2 linked regions of the Variovorax paradoxus genome follow. The protein of the gene in region 2 interacts with the protein of the main gene of each other region in a pairwise test. Links are inferred from orthologs where the notes say so. Each region holds a gene or a part of one and is shown on either strand. Other genes may lie near its edges. The genes, in order: QHG62_RS11465 and cyoB.

Evidence for each region.
Region 1: the proteins of cyoB (region 2) and QHG62_RS11465 interact in binary tests that used the Escherichia coli proteins (3 or more experiments, as listed by UniProt). The link is inferred for Variovorax paradoxus from one-to-one orthologs.

Annotation. Positions count from the first base shown.
Region 1 is NZ_CP123990.1:2,343,201-2,352,459, forward strand. The notes cover bases 4,131-7,106. They hold QHG62_RS11465 (pyridoxal phosphate-dependent aminotransferase), read left to right. Parts: upstream 4,131-5,018; coding sequence 5,019-6,194; downstream 6,195-7,106. Other genes in these bases: QHG62_RS11460 (CysB family HTH-type transcriptional regulator), read left to right, coding at 4,131-4,987; QHG62_RS11470 (DUF3309 family protein), read left to right, coding at 6,330-6,488; hrpA (ATP-dependent RNA helicase HrpA), read right to left, coding at 6,558-7,106. In the rest of the region: QHG62_RS11440 (leucyl aminopeptidase), read right to left, coding at 1-1,321; LPS export ABC transporter permease LptF, read left to right, coding at 1,343-2,485; LPS export ABC transporter permease LptG, read left to right, coding at 2,482-3,591; QHG62_RS11455 (sirohydrochlorin chelatase), read left to right, coding at 3,608-3,982; more of QHG62_RS11460, read left to right, coding at 4,046-4,130; more of hrpA, read right to left, coding at 7,107-9,259. UniProt on the Escherichia coli protein: Shows aminotransferase activity with methionine and histidine as substrates, and to a lesser extent also with phenylalanine.
Region 2 is NZ_CP123990.1:2,885,028-2,894,310, forward strand. What follows is about bases 4,067-7,066. They hold cyoB (cytochrome o ubiquinol oxidase subunit I), read right to left. Parts: upstream 6,575-7,066; coding sequence 4,559-6,574; downstream 4,067-4,558. Other genes in these bases: cyoC (cytochrome o ubiquinol oxidase subunit III), read right to left, coding at 4,067-4,566; cyoA (ubiquinol oxidase subunit II), read right to left, coding at 6,571-7,066. Outside these bases: PAQR family membrane homeostasis protein TrhA, read right to left, coding at 39-701; QHG62_RS14045 (response regulator transcription factor), read right to left, coding at 720-1,271; QHG62_RS14050 (ATP-binding protein), read right to left, coding at 1,268-2,686; QHG62_RS14055 (SURF1 family protein), read right to left, coding at 2,643-3,446; cyoD (cytochrome o ubiquinol oxidase subunit IV), read right to left, coding at 3,506-3,904; more of cyoC, read right to left, coding at 3,901-4,066; more of cyoA, read right to left, coding at 7,067-7,602; QHG62_RS14080 (MFS transporter), read left to right, coding at 7,781-9,121; QHG62_RS14085 (HAD family hydrolase), read left to right, coding at 9,212-9,283. UniProt on the Escherichia coli protein: Cytochrome bo(3) ubiquinol oxidase is the terminal enzyme in the aerobic respiratory chain of E.coli that predominates when cells are grown at high aeration.

The sequences.
Region 1 (9,259 bases), 540 kb from region 2 along the record:
GTTGCAGGAACTTGGCCGCGGTAATGGCGCCGCCGGCGCGGCCCGCCACATTGGCCACGTCGGCAAAGTTGCTCTTGAGCCCGTCTGCGTATTCGTCGTCCAGCGGCAGCCGCCAGCAGCGGTCTTGCGATTCTTCTCCGGCCGCCTGGAGCGCGGCGGCCAGCGTTTCGTCGGCCGTGAAAAGGCCGCTGCGCACGCCGCCCAGCGCCACCACGCAGGCGCCGGTGAGGGTGGCAATGTCGATCACTGCGGCCGGCTCGAAGCGCTTGGCGTATGTCAGTGCGTCGCACAGGATGAGGCGCCCTTCCGCATCGGTGTTCAGCACCTCGATGGTCTGCCCGCTCATGCTGGTGACCACGTCGCCGGGCTTGATGGCCCGGCCGTCGTTCATGTTCTCGCACGAGGGCACCAGGCCCACCACGTTGATGGCAGGCTGGATTTCGCCCAGTGCGCGGAAGGTGCCGAGCACGCTCGCCGCGCCGCACATGTCGAACTTCATCTCGTCCATTTCGGCCGCCGGCTTGAGCGAGACGCCGCCGGTGTCGAAGGTAATTCCCTTGCCGACCAGCACCACGGGCGCCTGGTCCTTCGGACCGCCCTGATAGCGCAGCACGATGAAGCGCAGCGGCTCCGCGGAACCCTGCGCCACGGCGGCAAACGACCCCATGCCGAGTTTCTGCACTTCCTTCGGGCCCAGCACCTCGCATTTGACACGGGGCAGCTTGGCCAGGCCTTGCGCGGCGTCGGCCAGCAAGGTGGGCGTGCAATAGTTGCCCGGGCGGTTGCCCCACTCCTTGGCAAATTCGATGCCGGCCACTGTTGCGCGGGCTTCTTCGAAGGCCTTGCTCACCGCCGCGGAGTCGCCGACGCCGAGCGTGAGGCTGCGGATGGTGCGCCCGCCCTCGCCGTTCGAGGCCTTGGATTTGGTCGTGGTGTAGACGTAGCTGGCGTCCGCTGCGGCGGTAACGGCGCACGCGACTGCCGCCGCGTCGGCTTCGTGCGCGAACACGATCACCACCCGCTTGGGCGCGTGGGCCTTGGCCGCGTTGACCGCCGCAATGACGCCGCTGCGCACCGACGCGGGCTTGCCGTCGCCAATGGCGGCAAGCACCACGCGCGACGCCACCACCTCGTCCGGATGGTAGAGCGCCAGCAGCTTGCCGGCCTTGTCGGGCAGGTCGCCGGCCTTGCGGGCACTGGCAACCAGGGCGGAAAGCGGGTCTTTGGCGGTGATGGGCGCGCCGGCGACGAGCACGATCAGCACGTCGGATTTTTCGGCCGCGGCGCGGGCGACGGTGAGGGTCTTGAGCTGAAAGTCCATAATCCTTTTTTTCCTCGAACGATGTTATTCCATTCTTCCCTACGCAAGGAGCTGTCGCGCAGCTTCGGAGCGACCCTCGTGGTCCTGGTCACCATCGTGATGACCATGATGCTCATCCGCACGCTCGGGCTCGCCTCCAAGGGCAGCGTGAACCCGTCCGAAGTGTTCCTGGTAATGGCCTACACGGTGCTCGGCTACATGCCGACCATCCTGAGCCTGAGCCTGTTCATCGCCATTGTCGGCACCTTGTCGCGCATGTACCGCGACAGCGAAATGGTGATCTGGTTCTCCAGCGGGCGCGGCCTCGTCGACTTCCTGCAGCCGCTGTTCCGCTTTGCGTGGCCGGTGCTCGCCCTGATCGCCATCATGGCCCTGCTGGGCTGGCCGTGGGCCAACTCGCAGACCATCGGCATGCGCGCGCAGTACGAACGGCGCAGCGACATCGAGCGCGTCACTCCCGGCGAATTCCGCGAATCGGCCGGGCGCATCCGCGTCTTTTTCATCGACAAGGACACGCCTGACGGCGCCACCGCGACCAACGTGTTCATCTGGGCCATCGAGCGGGGGCTGCAAATTACCACCTCGGCGCGCAGCGGACGCATCGAGAACGTGGGTGAGCACCGCTACCTCATGTTGAGCAACGGCCAGCGGGTCGAGCGCCCCCTGGTGCAAACCGCAACCTCGGGCCTCAAGATCAGCGAATTCGAAACCTACGGCACCCGCGCAGGCGGCAACGACTCCTTTACCGCCGACACCACGCCGGCACGCGCCAAGCCCACGATCCAGCTCCTGCGGGAGCCGGGGGACGCGAACCGAGGCGAACTCGCCTGGCGCATCGGCATGCTGCTGGCCGCCATCAACTTCGTGCTGCTCGCACTGACCGTTTCCAGCGTCAACCCGCGCGTGGGGCGCAGCGGCAACCTGCTGCTCGCGCTGTTCGCCTTCGTCGTGTACTACAACATGCTCAACCTCGGCCAAAGCTGGATCAGCTCGGGCCGCTACGGCATGGGCTCGTTCATGCTGCTGCTCCACGGCGGTGTGCTGCTGATCGGTGTTGCATGGCTGGCTTTGCGCAACAACAACTGGGGCAGGCGACGCAAGACGGAACGCGTCATTGCCGGCGGCCTGCCGTCCCAGCCCACCAAGATCGACCCGACCTCGTGAAAACAATCCGACGCCTGATCTACGTCGAGGCACTGAAGGCCGTGGCCTTCGTGACGCTCGGCTTCTTGAGCCTGTTCTTCTTTTTCGACTTCGTCGACGAACTGCAATCCATCGGCAAGCCCGAAAGCCTTGCCTACGGCCCCGGGCAGGCACTGGTCTACGTGACCCTGCTCATTCCAAGCCACCTTTATGAACTGCTCCCGATCACGGTGCTGATCGGCTGCATCTTCGTGATGGCGCGGCTGGCGCAAAGCTCCGAATACACCATTCTGCGCACCAGCGGCCTCGGCCCATGGCGTGCGCTGCGCACGCTGCTCCTGCTGGGCGTCGGCTTTGTTTTTCTGACCTTTGCCATCGGCGACTACATCGCGCCTGCGTCGGAGCGCACGGGGCAGCTGCTCAAGTCGCGCTACCAGGGCACCTTCTCGCTGGTCGGCAATACGGGAGCGTGGCTCAAGGAGAAGCGCGGCAACGTGTCCTACGCCGTCAACGTGGTGTCCATTTCGCGCGACGGCTCCCTTCGGAATGCGCGCATCTTCGAATTCGACGAGAAGGGCTATGTACGCAGGCAGCTTCTCGCGACTTCCGCGCGCATCGTCGACGACCACTGGGCCCTTTCTGACGTCGAGCTGCAGGACTACAACACCCGCACCGACGCCAACAAGGCGCACATCTTGACCACGCGGGTGCCGCAGATGGACTGGCCCACCACGCTCACGGCCGAAATGGTGTCGGTCGCCCTCTTGCGGCCCGACCGCATGAGCACCATCGACCTGTTCGACTACATCAGCCACCTCGAAGCCAACGGCCAAACCGCCCAGCGCTATGAGATCCAGTTCTGGCGCAAGGTCTTCTATCCGCTCTCGTGCCTGGTGATGGTCGTGCTCGCCCTGCCTTTCGCGTACCTGCATTTCCGCCAGACCGGCATCACCACCTATGTGTTCGGCGGCGTGATGATCGGCATCAGCTTTTTCCTGCTGAACAACGTGTTCGGCTATCTCGGCAACCTGAGCAACTGGTCGCCCTGGCTTACGGCGGCGGCGCCAGGGCTCATCTATTCGGTCATGTCGCTTGCCGCGTTCAGCTGGCTGGTTCTTCGACGATAGAAGCGGGACGACAGACGTGACGACGGTGAACTCAAGGGGCATCATCCTCCTGGCCCATGGCTCGCGCGACGAGCGCTGGCGCGAGCCCATCGAGGCCGTGGCTGCGCGCGTCACCGCGCTCGATCCGCAAGCGCGGGTGGTTTGCGCCTACATGGAGCTGGCCACGCCCGATTTGCGCACCGCTTCCGCAGCCCTGATTGCGAGCGGCGCGCGCTCGCTCAGGGTCGTTCCGCTGTTTCTGGGCATGGGCAAGCACGCGCGCGAAGACCTGCCGCTCCAGCTGAACGCACTGCGCGCCACTTGGCCCAATGTCGAATTCCAGCTAGCCAGCATCGTCGGCGAAGAACCCGAACTGGTCGAGCTACTGGCCAGGATCGCAACCAAATCTTGAAGTCCCGGGCATTTCGATAGACTCCGAAGGCATAATGAATTCCGCAATAAGACGGAATTTGATATGAATCTGCACCAATTCAAGTTTGTTCAGGAAGCCGTGCGGCGCAACCTGAACCTCACCGAGGCGGCGAAGGCGCTCCATACCTCGCAGCCCGGGGTGTCCAAAGCCATCATCGAGCTCGAAGAGGAGCTCGGCGTCGAGATCTTCGCCCGCCACGGCAAGCGCCTCAAGCGGGTCACCGAGCCGGGCCAGCATGTCATCGCCAGCATCGAACTGATCATGCGGGAAGTGGGCAACCTCAAGCGCATTGGCGAACAATTCAGCGCCCAGGACAGCGGCACCCTCTCCATTGCGACCACCCATACCCAGGCGCGCTATGTGCTGCCGGTGCCGGTGGCCCGGCTTCGCGAGGCCTATCCCAAGGTCAACGTGAGCCTGCACCAGGGCTCGCCCGACCAGGTGGCGCGCATGGTGATCGATGAAATCGCCGAGGTGGGCATTGCCACCGAGTCGCTCGCGGACTACGCCGAGCTCGTGACCCTGCCTTGCTACGAATGGCAGCACGTGCTGGTGCTCCCCAAAGACCATCCGCTGGCTGCCAAGGAGCGCATTTCGCTCGAGGACCTGGCGCACGAACCCATCATTACCTACCACCCGTCGTTCACCGGCCGCACGCGCATAGACCACGCCTTTGCACAGAAAAAGCTCACGCCGCGCATCGCGCTCGAAGCCATCGATTCCGACGTGATCAAGACTTACGTGCGCCTTGGCCTGGGCGTGGGCATCGTGGCCGAGATGGCTGTGCGCGACGAGTCGAACGCCGACCTCGTGGTGCGCCCCATGGGGCACGTGTTCGGCCAGAACATCGCCCGCGTGGCGTTCAAGCGCAGCGCCTACCTGCGCAACTTCGTGTTCAAGTTTGCCGAGCTGCTATCCGACCGGCTCGACCGCAACCTCATTGCAAAAGCCCTGAGCGGCCACCAGCAAGACTACGACCTTTGACATTCAGCAGCCCCAGTTTCCGAACACGACCATGAGCACCGTTTCTACCGCCCCCCGCACGCCGGACATCGCCACCAAGCTGCCCGCCGTCGGCACCACCATCTTCACCGTGATGTCCGCACTGGCAACCGAGAAGGACGCGGTCAACCTCGGCCAGGGCTTCCCCGATTTCAACTGCGACCCGAAGCTGCTCGAAGACGTGACGGCCGCCATGGCCGCCGGCCACAACCAGTATCCGCCGATGCCCGGCATTCCCGCACTGCGCGAAGCCATTGCCGGCAAGATCGCCGCGCTCTACGGCCACGGCTACAACGCGGCGACCGAAATCACGGTGACCGCGGGTGCCACGCACGCAATCATCACGGCCATTCTTGCAGTGGTGCGCGCGGGCGACGAGGTGATCGTTCTGGAGCCCTGCTACGACAGCTACGTGCCCAACATCGAACTGGCCGGCGGCAGCGTGGTGCGCGTGCCGCTCACGCCGGGCACCTTCCGGCCCGACTTCGACAAGATTGCCGCGGCACTTTCGCCGCGCACGCGCGCCATCATCGTCAACACGCCGCACAACCCGAGCGCCACCATCTGGACCGCGGCCGAAATGCGCAAGCTCGAAGAGCTGCTCGCGCCGACCGACGTGTTCGTGATTGCCGACGAGGTGTACGAGCACATGATCTACGACGGTGCGCAGCACGAAAGCGTGGCGCGCTTCCCGGGCCTGGCCGCACGCAGCTTCATCGTGAGCAGCTTCGGCAAGACCTACCATGTCACCGGCTGGAAGGTCGGCTACGTGGCGGCGCCCGCACCGCTCATGGCTGAATTCCGCAAGGTGCACCAGTTCAACGTGTTCACCGTGAACACACCCATGCAGCACGCACTCGCGCAGTACATGGCCGACCCGAAGCCCTACCTCGAGCTTCCGGCCTTCTACCAGCGCAAGCGCGACCTTTTTGCCGCAGGGCTCGCCGAGAAGACCCGCTTCAAGCTGCTGCGCAGCGAAGGCAGCTATTTCCAGTGCGTCGACATCTCTGCGGTGAGCGAGCTTTCCGAAGCAGATTTCTGCCTTTGGCTCACCAGCGAGATCGGCGTGGCGGCCATTCCGCTGTCGGCGTTCTATGGCAACGGTTTCGACCAGCGCGTGGTCCGCTTCTGCTTTGCCAAGAAGGACGAGACGCTGATTTCCGCGCTGGACCGTCTCGCCCGGCTCTGACTGGGCTGAGGCGGCTTCAAGGCCGACGCGAACGGTAGGACAGTCCTGACCGCCGAAGGAGCGGCTTTCCGGCGTGTTTTGCGCCCCCGGACAACGAGCATCCACTCTCGTAACAACAACGTCCAGGAGAAAAGCATGTCCCTCTCGTTCATTCTGCTGATCATTCTGATCTTGCTGCTGATCGGCGCGCTGCCGAGCTGGGGCTACAGCCGCAGCTGGGGTTACGGGCCAAGCGGTGGCCTGGGCCTTGTCCTGGTGATCGTGATCATCCTGGTGCTCATGGGACGCATATAGCGCCTGCTGAAATTACTCGCACCTGAAGGAAGCCCGCGCAAGCGGGCTTCTTTTTTTCCGCCTTGCAGGTCAGGCTTGCAGCTGCGCCCAGGCCTTGTCGAGCCGCTTGACGCTTACCGGTTGCGGCGTGCGCAGTTCCTGTGCGAAGAAGCTCACGCGAAGCTCTTCGAGCAGCCAGCGAAACTCGAGCATGCGATCGTCCACCACGCCCTTGCGCTCCGCCACCAATCGCCAGTAGCGCTGCTCCTGCGGGCGCAACTCGGCCAGCTTGGCTGCGTCGCGCGCGGGGTCGGCGCGCAGCTTGTCCAGCCGCAGCACGATGGCCTTGAGGTACCGCGCGAAATGCTGCAACTGCGTCCACGGCGCATCGGCAATGAAGCGCTTGCCGACCAGGCGCTGCAGCTGCTGTGCGGCATCTTGCACCGCCTCGGGCTGGATCTTGGTGTCCTTTATCTTGCGCGCGGCGGCCGCGTATTCGACCAGGATCGCCGAAGCCAGCCGGGCCACCTCGTTGGCAATCAGCGTGAGACGCCCGCGGCCTTCCTCGAGCCGGCGCTTGAAGGCAAATTCGTCGGTGGGCAGCGGCTCCTGCAGAAATGCCCGGTCAATGGCCACATCGATGATCTGCGTGCGCAACTCTTCCGATGTGCCAAGCGGCATGTAGGCCACGGCCATCTTCTGCAGATCGGGAATGTTCTTTTCGAGGTACTTGAGCGCATCTTTCAGTTGCAGCGCAAACAGCCTGCGCAGGCCCGCGCGGTGCTTTGCAGCGGCCACGGCGGGTTCGTCGAACACCTCGATGGTGACGGCGTCGCCTTCGTCCCGCAGCGCGGGAAAACCAATGAGCGACTGCGATCCGCGGCGCACTTCCATCAGTTCGGGCAGTTCGCCGAAGCTCCAGTTCGTGTAGCGCTGGCCAGCCGGCAAGCTCGGCGCGGCAGGTGCAGGCGCGGCGGCTGCGTTGCCCTTGTTTTGCGCGCGTCCCTCGGCGCCGCCGTCCGGCTTTCGCTCCGCGGAAGCCTTGACGTTGAGCCCCGCCAACGCCTGGAAGGCGCCCCGCGCCTGCGCACCCAGTTCGGCCTTGAGTGCGCCCAGGTTGCGCCCCATGCCAAGCTGGCGCCCATGCTCGTCCACGATGCGCAGGTTCATGAACAGGTGCGGCGGCAGCATGTCGAGCTTGAAGTCGGCGCGCTTCACGTCGATGCTCGTGGCGTCGCGCACGCGCTTGAGCAGCACGTCGGTCAGCGAGCCGTGGCCGAACACCTCGGGCGCCGAGAGTTCTTCCGCCAGCTTTGCCGCGGAATCGGGCAGCGGCACCAGGCGCGACCGCGGGCGCTGCGGCAGGCTCTTGAGCAGCGCCTGGATCTTGTCCTTCAGCATGCCGGTGACCAGCCACTCGCAGCGCTCTTCGCTCACCTGGTTCAGCACGAAGAGCGGCACGCTCACCGTGAGGCCGTCTTTCGCATCGCCTGGCTCGTGCAGGTAGCTCGCCGCGCAATCGACACCGCCGAGCCGCAGTGTGGGCGGAAACGACTGCGTGGTGATGCCCGCCGCCTGGTGGCGCATCAGCTCTTCGCGCGTCAGGTACAGCAGGCGCGGCTGCTCCTTCGAGGCATGGCGGTACCAGTTCTCGAAGGTGATGCCGCTCGCCACGTCGGCAGGCAACTGCGCGTCGTAAAAGGCGAAGATCAGCTCCTCATCGACCAGCACGTCTTGCCGGCGCGCCTTGTGCTCCAGCCCCTCGACCTCGCGCACCAGCTTGCGATTGGCCACGAGGAACGGAAACTTGCTTTCCCATTGCCCGCCGACCAGCGCCTCGCGAATGAAGATTTCGCGCGCCGCCACGGGGTCGACCTTGGTGAAATCGACCCGGCGCCCGCTGTAGACGACCAGCCCATAGAGCGTTGCGCGTTCCAGCGCCGAAACCTGCGCGCCCTTCTTCTCCCAGTGCGGATCGAGCAGTTGCTTTTTCAGCAGATGGCCGGCCACCTGTTCGAGCCACTGCGGTTCGATGTTGGCAATGCCGCGGCCGAAGAGCCGCGTCGTCTCGACCAGTTCGGCCGCAACGATCCACCGGCCGGGCTTTTTCTTCAGGTGCGCACCCGGATGACGATAGAACTTGATGCCGCGCGCACCGAGATACGCCTCGTCGTCTTCCAGCTTCCAGCCCACATTGCCGAGCAGGCCCGCCAGCATCGAAAGATGCAGCGGCTCGTAGCCTGCGGGCTCCGCGTTGATGCGCCACTTGTGCTCCGTGACGACCGTGAGCAGCTGCGAGTGAATGTCGCGCCATTCACGCACGCGGCGGATGTTGATGAAGTTCTGTCGCAGCAGCTGCTCGTACTGGCGGTTGCTGAGCTTGTGGGTGTCGCCGTGGCCGCCGCGCGCATCCGCGATCCATTTCCACAGCCGCAGGTAGCCGCTGAACTCGCTCTTTTCATCGTCGAATTTGGAGTGGGCCTGGTCGGCCTGCTGTTGCGCGTCCATCGGCCTGTCGCGCACGTCCTGCACGCTGAGAGCCGATGCAATGACGAGCACTTCTTCGAGCGCGCCGCGTGTGCGCGCTTCCAGGATCATCCGGCCCACGCGCGGATCGAGCGGCAGCTTGGCCAGCTCGGCACCCGTGGCCGTGAGCTCGTTGGCGTCGTCGACCGCGCCCAGTTCGTTCAGCAGTTGGTAGCCGTCCGCAATCGCACGCGGCGAAGGGGCTTCGAGGAACGGAAAACGCGCCACGTCGCCCAGGCGCAGCGACTTCATGCGCAAGATGACGC
Region 2 (9,283 bases):
CAAACACCAGTGCTACTCAGACCTCCCAGCAAACAAGATCAGCCGTGCGAATGCCAGAGCACAGCAAAGAAGTGGCAAGAACTGCCAGCCAGCACGAACAGGTGCCATACAAAGTGCGCGAACCGCACCTTGTTGTCGAACAAGAAAACCACCGCACCGGCCGTGTAGAAAAGCCCACCGGCCACGAGCCAACCCAGGCCTGCCGGCGACATGCGTTCGTACAGCGGCACCGCCGCCATCAACGCCATCCAGCCCATTGCCACATACAGGCCGGTGGACCACAGCGGATGCTGCAGACGGTTGAACAGCTTGGCACCCACGCCCAGCGCTGCCGCCGCGCAGATTGCTCCGAACAGCGTCCAGCCCCACGGCCCACGCAGCACACCGAACAGAAACGGCATGTAGCTGCCCGCGATGAACAGGTAGATCGCCGCATGGTCGAGCCGGTTGAACCACGCCTTGGCCTTTCCGGTAGGTAGCGCGTGGTACAGCGTGGAAATCAGGTACAGCACGATGGCCGTTCCTGCAAAGAGGGAGGCACCGACGATGCTTGCGGCCTGCCCCTTCTGCGCGGCGCTGTAGACCAGGATCGGCAACGACGCGATCGCCAGCAGCAGGCCGAGGCCGTGGCTCAGCGCGTTGAAGATTTCTTCCAGCGTGGTCTGGTCACGCACTGCGGATGTCGGCTTGCCGGAACTCATGTTTGTCGATTCGCTTTGCTACTTGACCTGCTGCTTGCCGAGCTTGCGCGCCAGCGTGCGCCGGTGCATTCCAAGCCGCCGCGCAGTTTCTGAAATGTTGAAGCCGGTTTCGGCAAGGGTTTCGTGAATGCGCTCCCACTCCAAAGTCTTGATCGAGGTCGAGCGGTTGGTCAACTCTACCTCGGTCGTGCCCGTTGCCCGGCCGAAGGCCGCTTCGATGTCGTCGGTGTTGGAGGGCTTGGCAAGATAGTGGCAGGCACCCAGCTTGATCGCCTCGACCGCAGTGGCAATGCTTGCAAAGCCCGTGAGCACCACGATCAGCATCTCGGGGTTGTGCCGGTGCAGCATCTGCACGCAGGCCAGGCCCGATGCTTCGCCATTCAGCTTCAGGTCGACCACCGCATAGCCCGGCGAATGGCCTTGCAGCAGCGCTTCGACCTCTTCGGCATTGCTTGCATGCGTTACCGCATAACCGCGGCGCTCGAATGAACGGCCGAGCGTGCGCGCAAAGGCCGCGTCGTCTTCGACGATCAGCAGCTGGCGCTCGGCTTCGGCGGCTTCTTCGGTCATGGGCTTGTGGTTCCAGTCATGGCAATGGTGTCGGCGATGGCTTCCTCGTCGTCGTCCTCTTCCTCCAGCACCACGGCCGCGAGCGGCAGCGTAATGGACACAATGGCGCCACCTTCGGGCCGGTTGCGCACCGCAACGCGGCCCCCCAGCGTGCGGGCCACGTTCACCACCAGGAACAGCCCGAGCCCGCCGCCCGGCCGGCCCTTGCTCGACTGGTACGGTTTGCCGAACTGCTTCAGCATTGCGGCGGGAAAGCCCGGCCCTGCATCGGTGACCGTGAGCGTCAGCGCATCGGCGTCTTGCGCCACCTCGAAGCGCAGCCAGTGCGGCGAGGCCTCGAGTGCATTGTCGAGCACGTTGCAGATCATCTGCTTGACTGCCGAATCGGAAACCATGGGCAGGTCGCGGCCAAAACGGTTCTCGTAGTCGAACTCTTCCACAGGGCGTGTGGTGCGCCATTCTTCGACCAGCTCGTCGAGAAAGGTGCTCACCGTCGTTTCTTCGGACGACTCGCCGCGCGCCTCGCCGGCCGACAGCAGGATGCCGCTCACGATGCTCTTGCAGCGCTGGATCTGCAGCTCCATCTCGGCCACTTCGGTCAGCAGCTCGGGGTCGGAACTGAAATGCGGCAGCCGGCGCCAGTCGCCGAGGATCACCGCCAGCGTGGCAAGCGGCGTGCCCAGCTCATGCGCGGCACCCGATGCGAGCAGGCCCATGCGCACGATGTGTTCTTCCTCCGACGCGCGCTGGCGCAGGTCGGCCAGCCGCGCGTCGCGTGCGCGCAGGTTGCGGCTGATGCGCGTGATGAAGACCACCAGCAGCGCGGCGTTGAGCGCAAAGCAGATCAGCATGCCCTGCACATAGGGGCTCCAGAGCCCGCGGTCGTGGTCCAGGGGCAGTGCAAGAGGGCGCGAGAAAAGCGCCAGGCCCGCAAAGCACAGGCCGGTAACGACCACGATGGTCCAGGTTGACCACGCCTTGAGCAGCACCGCACCCAAGATGACCTGCAAGAGGTACAGAAAGATGAACGGATTGGTGGCGCCGCCGCTGAGGTAGAGCTGCGCAGTAAGCGTGGCCACATCGACCAGCAGCGCGAGAAACAACTCGCCGTTGGTCACCTTGCGAAGGGTGCGCGAGCGCAGCAGGCTCACCACGTTGAAGAGGGCCAGGCACGCCAGCACCAGCAGCATCTGGTCGAGCGGCAGCCGGATGCCGAAGCCGTAGTGCACGAACAGGATGGTGATCACCTGCCCGACGACGGCGAACCATCGCAGCTGGATCAGCTGCTGCATGTTCTTGTGCCCGGTGGCGTTGTCAAGGCTTGCGATGCCCGCGCGGGGCGCGTGCAATTCTCCCGCCACGGCAGAAGCCTCAGTGGGGGCGGGGGCCGTCTTGGCGGGTTCGTCCGTCGGCATGGGAGGCATTGTCGCCGCTGCTGTCGGCTGAGTCGGCGAGCTTGCGGCGGCGGCGGTCGTCGCGCCAGACGAACCACGCCGCGCCCGCGACCATCAGTGCCAGGCCGTACCAGGTGATGGCGTAGACGAGATGGCTGTTGGGAAATGCGATGACCGTCAGGCCGCCCGCAGGCCACGCCGGTGCCGCGCCGGGGCTGGAAGGAACGGCCTCGGCATCGACGAAGTAGGGCGCCACATTGTTCAATCCGCGCGCAGCGGCAATCGCCTCCACGTCGCGCGAGAACCAGCGGTCGGCGGCGGAATCGTTCTTGCGCAGGAAGCCGCCCTTGGGCTCGGTGATGCGCAGCAAGCCGGTCACGGTGGTTTCGCCCTTGGGCTCCGTGGCCGCACGCGCGGTGCGCTCACGTGCGTCGGGCGGCACGAAGCCGCGATTGACCAGCACCGTGGTGCCGTCGGCAGCTTGCAGCGGCGTCATCACCCAGAAGCCGGCGCCGAGCCGGGTGCTGGCCTGAACCAGCGTTTCCTTGTCGTGAAGAAAAGTGCCGGCAATGCGCAGGTGCCGGTACTCGTCGGTGGCTGCGTTGATCTGCGGCCAACGGTCTCGCGCCGGAGCTTCGGCGGCCGGGGCGTGCACGCGCTGTTCGACGCGGGCGATGAGATCGAGCTTCCAGGCCCTGCGCTCGACCTGCCAGTTGCCGAGTGCGGTAAAGCCCGCAAAGGCAAGCGCCGCACAGACCATGAAGACCACCCGTGCGGCCATGGAGCGCTGGCGGCCGGCCGGTGTGTTGCGGGCGCCCTGGTCTGGCGGCAGGGTCGTCGTCAAGGCATGTTCTTCATGTCGTGCACCGACATCGGCATCATGTTGGCGTTCATGTGGTACATGACCCAAAGCGAGCCGGCCAGCGTGATCACCACGAGCACGATGGTGAAGATGAGCGCCAGCATGTTCCATCCGCTCTCGGACTTGGCGTCCATGTGCAGGAAGTAGATCATGTGGACCACGATCTGCACGGCGGCAAAGCCGAGGATGACGAGCGACGTGGTGTGCGTGCTGGTAAGCACCTTGCCCATCACGAGCCAGAACGGAATTGCGGTGAGGATGACGGCCAGCACAAAGCCCGTCATGTAGCCCTTGAAGGTGCTGTGGCTCACGGGGCCATCGTCGTGATGGTCGTCGTGGCCGTGCGCGGCTGCAGTGTTGGTGTGGGCGGTGCTCATGCCATCGATCCCATCAGATAGACGAAGGTGAAGACGCCGATCCAAACCACGTCCAGGAAGTGCCAGAACATCGAGAGGCACATCAGGCGGCGGCGGTTGGCGGCGGTGAATCCATGCTTGGGCAGCTGGATCATCAGCACGATGAGCCAGACGATACCGAAGGTCACGTGCAGGCCGTGGGTGCCGACCAGCGCGAAGAACGACGACAGGAACGCGCTGCGCTGCGGACCCGCGCCTTCATGGATGAGGTGCGCAAACTCGTAGAGCTCCAGGCCGATGAAGCCGGCGCCCAGCAGGCCCGTGATGGCCAGCCATGCCAGCGTGCCGCCCATGCGCTTCTTCTGCATCTCGAGCATCGCGAAGCCGTAGGTGATGGACGAGAGCAGCAGCAGCGACGTGTTCACGGCCACCAGCGGCAGGTCGAACAGGTCGGCGCCCGAGGGGCCGGCCGCATAGCTGCGGCCCAGCACGCCGTACACCGCGAACAGGCAGGCGAAGATGAGACAGTCGCTCATCAGGTAGAGCCAGAACCCGAGCAGCGTGCCGTTCTCTGGGTGGTGGTCGTTGCCGACGTGGAACAGCTCGAACACGGGCGGCTTGCCCGTCTGGTCGCTGTGGGCGTGGCCGGCCGCGGGGGAGTGGAGGGCGGTGGTATCAGACATGGGCTGCTGCTGCCAGGAGGCGCGTGCGTTCGGCTTCGGTACGGACGACGTCTTCCGAGGGAATGTAGTAGTCGCGCTTGTAGTTGAAGGTATGGATGATCACGGCGGCCAGCATGGCAACAAAGCCGATGCCCGCCACGAGCCACATCTGCCAGATCAGCGCAAAACCGCAGACCGCCGCCAGGGCCGCGATGATGAAGCCGGCGCTGGTGTTCTTGGGCATGTGGATGGGCGTGAAGCCTTCGAGCGGGCGGGCGTAGCCGCGGCGCTTCATGTCGGTCCAGGCGTCGTTGTCATGGATGCGCGGCGTGAACGCGAAGTTGTAGGCCGGCGGCGGCGACGAGGTCGACCATTCGAGCGTGCGGCCGTTCCATGGGTCGCCCGTGGTGTCGCGCAGCGACTCGCGGCGCACGAAGCTCACCACCAGCTGGATGAGGAACGACGCAATGCCCAGCGCGATCAGCACCGCGCCGAAGGCGGCCACCTGGAACCAGAACTGCAGCGACATGTCCTGGAAGTGGCTCATGCGGCGCGTGACGCCCATCAGGCCCAGCACATACAGCGGCATGAACGCGACCCAGAAGCCCACGAGCCAGAACCAGAACGAGCACTTGCCCCAGAACGGATCGAGCTTGTAGCCGAAGGCCTTGGGAAACCAGTAGGTAATGCCCGCCAGCATGCCGAACAGCACGCCGCCGATGATCACGTTGTGGAAGTGCGCAATGAGGAACAGGCTGTTGTGCAGCACGAAGTCGGCAGGGGGCACCGCGAGCAGCACGCCCGTCATGCCGCCGATCACGAAGGTGACCATGAAGCCGACGGTCCACATCATGGGCAGCTCGAAGCGGATGCGGCCGCGATACATGGTGAAGAGCCAGTTGAAGATCTTCGCGCCCGTGGGAATCGAGATGATCATCGTCGTGATGCCGAAGAACGAATTCACGCTGGCGCCGGAGCCCATGGTGAAGAAGTGGTGCAGCCAGACGAGGTACGACAGGATGGTGATCACGATGGTGGCGTACACCATCGAGGCATAGCCGAAGAGGCGCTTGCCGCTGAAGGTGGACACCACTTCCGAGAAGATGCCGAAGGCCGGCAGGATCAGGATGTACACCTCGGGGTGGCCCCAGATCCAGATCAGGTTCACGTACATCATGGCGTTGCCGCCGAGGTCGTTCGTGAAGAAGTTGGTGCCGGCGTAGCGGTCGAGCGACAGCAGCGCGAGCACGGCGGTGAGCACCGGGAAGGCGGCCACGATGAGCACGTTGGTGCACAGCGCGGTCCAGGTGAACACCGGCATCTTCATCATCGTCATGCCGGGCGCGCGCATCTTCACGATGGTGGCCAGCAGGTTGACGCCCGAGAGCAGGGTGCCTACCCCCGCTATCTGCAGCGACCATATGTAGTAGTCGACCCCCACGTCGGGGCTGAAGAGAATGCCCGAGAGCGGCGGATACGCCAGCCAGCCGGTCTTGGCGAACTCGCCCACGAAGAGCGACGCCATCACCAGGCCGGCGCCGAAGGTGGTCATCCAGAAGCTGAAGTTGTTCAGGAACGGAAAGGCCACGTCGCGCGCGCCGATCTGCAGCGGCACCACGAAGTTCATGAGGCCCGTGACCAGCGGCATGGCCACGAAGAAGATCATGATCACGCCGTGCGCGGTGAAGATCTGGTCGTAGTGATGCGGCGGCAGGAAGCCGGCGTTGTCGCCGAAGGCCACCGCCTGCTGGGCACGCATCATGAGTGCGTCGGCAAAGCCGCGCAGCAACATGACGAGGCCGAGCACGATGTACATGATGCCGATCTTCTTGTGGTCGATACTGGTGATCCAGTCGCGCCAGATGGTGCCCCAGAGCTTGAAGTAGGTCACGGCGCCCAGGACTGCAAGGCCGCCCAGCACCACGGCTGCAAAGGTCGCAAGCAGAATCGGCTCATGGTAGGGAATCGCCTCCCAGGTGAGGCGGCCGAAGATGAGCTTCGTCAGGTCAAGGTTCTCGAACATCGTCATTCTTCGGTGGTGCACATCGCCGTGACGTACTTGCGCATGGGCGAATTGATGAGGGGGTCAGCAGCCTGCCAGGCTTGCTTGGTGGCAACGTTGAATGCGCCGGGCTTGCCCAGTCCGCCGTCCGCGTCGATGGCCATCATTTGCTTCATGCACATCTTGTTGCGGTCTACGCAGCGGTTCAGGATGGCGTCGTACAGGTCGGGGGCCACGCTGGTGTAGTGGCGCACGGGGTCGCGCTCGCTCGGGGCTTCGAGCTTCAGGTAGGTTTCGCGGGTGAGCTCGCCGTCTTTTCCGGCCTTGGCCCTCTTTACCCACTCCTGGAAGCCTTCGTTGCTCAGGCCGTGGAACTTGAAGCGCATGCCAGAGAAGCCCGCGCCACTGTAGTTGGCGGAAAAGCCTTCGAACTCGCCCGGCTTGTTGATGACCGCGTGCAGCTTGGTTTCCATGCCCGGCATGGCGTAGATCTGGCCGGCCAGTGCGGGAATGAAGAACGAGTTCATCACCGAGGTGGCGGTGATCTTGAACGAGATCGGCCGGTCGACGGGCGCAGCCATTTCATTGACCGTGGCAAAACCCTCTTCGGGGTAGATGAAAAGCCACTTCCAGTCGAGCGCCACCACTTCGACCACCAGGGGCTTGGCTTCGGCGGGAATCGGGCGCTCTGCGTCCAGACGGCTGAGCGGCCGGTACGGGTCGAGCGTGTGCGTGCTGATCCAGGTGATGGCGCCCAGCGCAATGATGATCAGGAGCGGCGCGCCCCAGATGGCGAGTTCGAGCTGGGTGGAGTGGTCCCAGTCGGGGCTGTAGTCGGCCTCCTTGTTCGACTGCCGATAGCGCCAGGCAAAGAAGAGCGTCAGCGCGATCACCGGAACGATGATGATCAGCATCAGCACCGTCGAGACGACGATGAGCCGCCCCTGCTGGTTGGCGATGTCGCCGGAAGGATTCATGAGCACCGTGTTGCAGCCTGCCAGGAAGGCAAGGGGAAGCAACAGGGACCATCGCCGAAGAGATTTGAGGGTGGGCATGCCGAAAGAAAGAAGTGCAGGGGCTGCGCAAAGACCCCACAATCTACGACCAAAGGGCGCGCCCCGCTATTGGACGTTTTGTCCTATGGCGGGAATCCCCATTCGGTGAGACGCTTGGAGCCTCCCTGTTCATGGTCTACCTTTGTCACTGCACGTGACACCCGAATTACAAAACGCAATGACGACGACGTCCAGCATCCTTCCGCAAGGCGCACCGCCGGCGCCGAACACGTCCGAAAACGACGCCCGGCAGGGCGACGGGCATTCCCACATTGCGCCGGGCGAGATCGCCGTCGGCGTGATCATCGGGCGGGCATCGGAATACTTCGATTTCTTCGTCTACGGCATCGCGTCGGTGCTGGTATTTCCGTCGGTTTTCTTTCCATTCGAGGCGCGCCTCGAAGGAACCCTCTACGCCTTCGTGGTTTTTTCGTTCGCCTTCATTGCGCGGCCGTTCGGCACCGTCATTTCAATGGCCATCCAGAGGCGGTTCGGGCGAGAGGCCAAGCTGACCATTGCGCTGTTCCTGCTGGGAACCTCCACCGCGGGCATCGCCTTCTTGCCGGGGTACGCGAGCATCGGGTTCACGTCCATCGTGCTGCTGTCGGTGTTCCGCTTTGCACAGGGCTTGGCGCTCGGCGGCTCGTGGGACGGGCTGCCTTCGCTGCTGGCGCTCAATGCGCCGCAGAACCGCCGCGGCTGGTACGCCATGCTCGGCCAGCTGGGCGCACCGCTCGGTTTTTTTGTAGCCAGCGCACTTTTCGCCTACCTCTATGGCAGCCTGGCGCTCAAGGACTTTCTCGATTGGGGCTGGCGCTATACCTTCTACGTCGCGTTCGCAATCAACGTGGTGGCGCTCTTCGCGCGCCTGCGGCTGGTGGCCACCGAAGAGTATTCGCGCCTGCTCGAAGAGCGCGAACTGCAGCCCACCAGCGTGGTCGAGCTGACCCGCTCGCAGGGCGCCAACCTGCTCATCGGCGCGTTCGCCGCGCTGGCCAGCTATGCGCTGTTCCACCTGATCACGGTGTTCCCGCTGTCGTGGATCACGCTGTACTCGGACCAGTCGATTACCGAATTCCTGGTGGTGCAGATGATCGGCGCGGCATTCTGCGCCGGCGGCATCGTGGCCTCGGGACTCATTGCCGACCGCGTGGGGCGACGGTTTACGCTGGGCGGGCTGGCGGCGATGATTGCTGTTTTCAGCGGCTTCGCGCCCACGCTGCTCGACGGTGGCCGCATCGGGCAGGACATCTTCATCTTGCTGGGCTTCGTGCTGCTTGGCCTCTCCTACGGCCAGGCCGCCGGGGCGGTGACCTCGAACTTCGAACCCAAGTACCGCTACACCGGCGCCGCGCTCACGGCTGACTTGGCCTGGCTCATCGGTGCGGCTTTTGCGCCGCTGGTGGCGCTCGGCTTGTCGGCGAATTTCGGGCTGGCGTATGTCAGCGTCTATCTGCTGTCCGGTGCAGTCGGCACGCTGGCGGCGCTGGGCCTCAACCGGGCGCTGGTGCGGGACTGATCAGCGCCGAAGCGGGTGTTCGAAGAAGGGGCCGGTCGGCCCCTTTTCCGTTTCAGACGCCGCGGCGCCGGCTGGCTTAGGATTCGGCGCATGTTCGCCGCCGCAATTTTCGACATGGACGGGCTGCTCATCGATTCGGAGCGGCCCATCATGGCCGCCTGG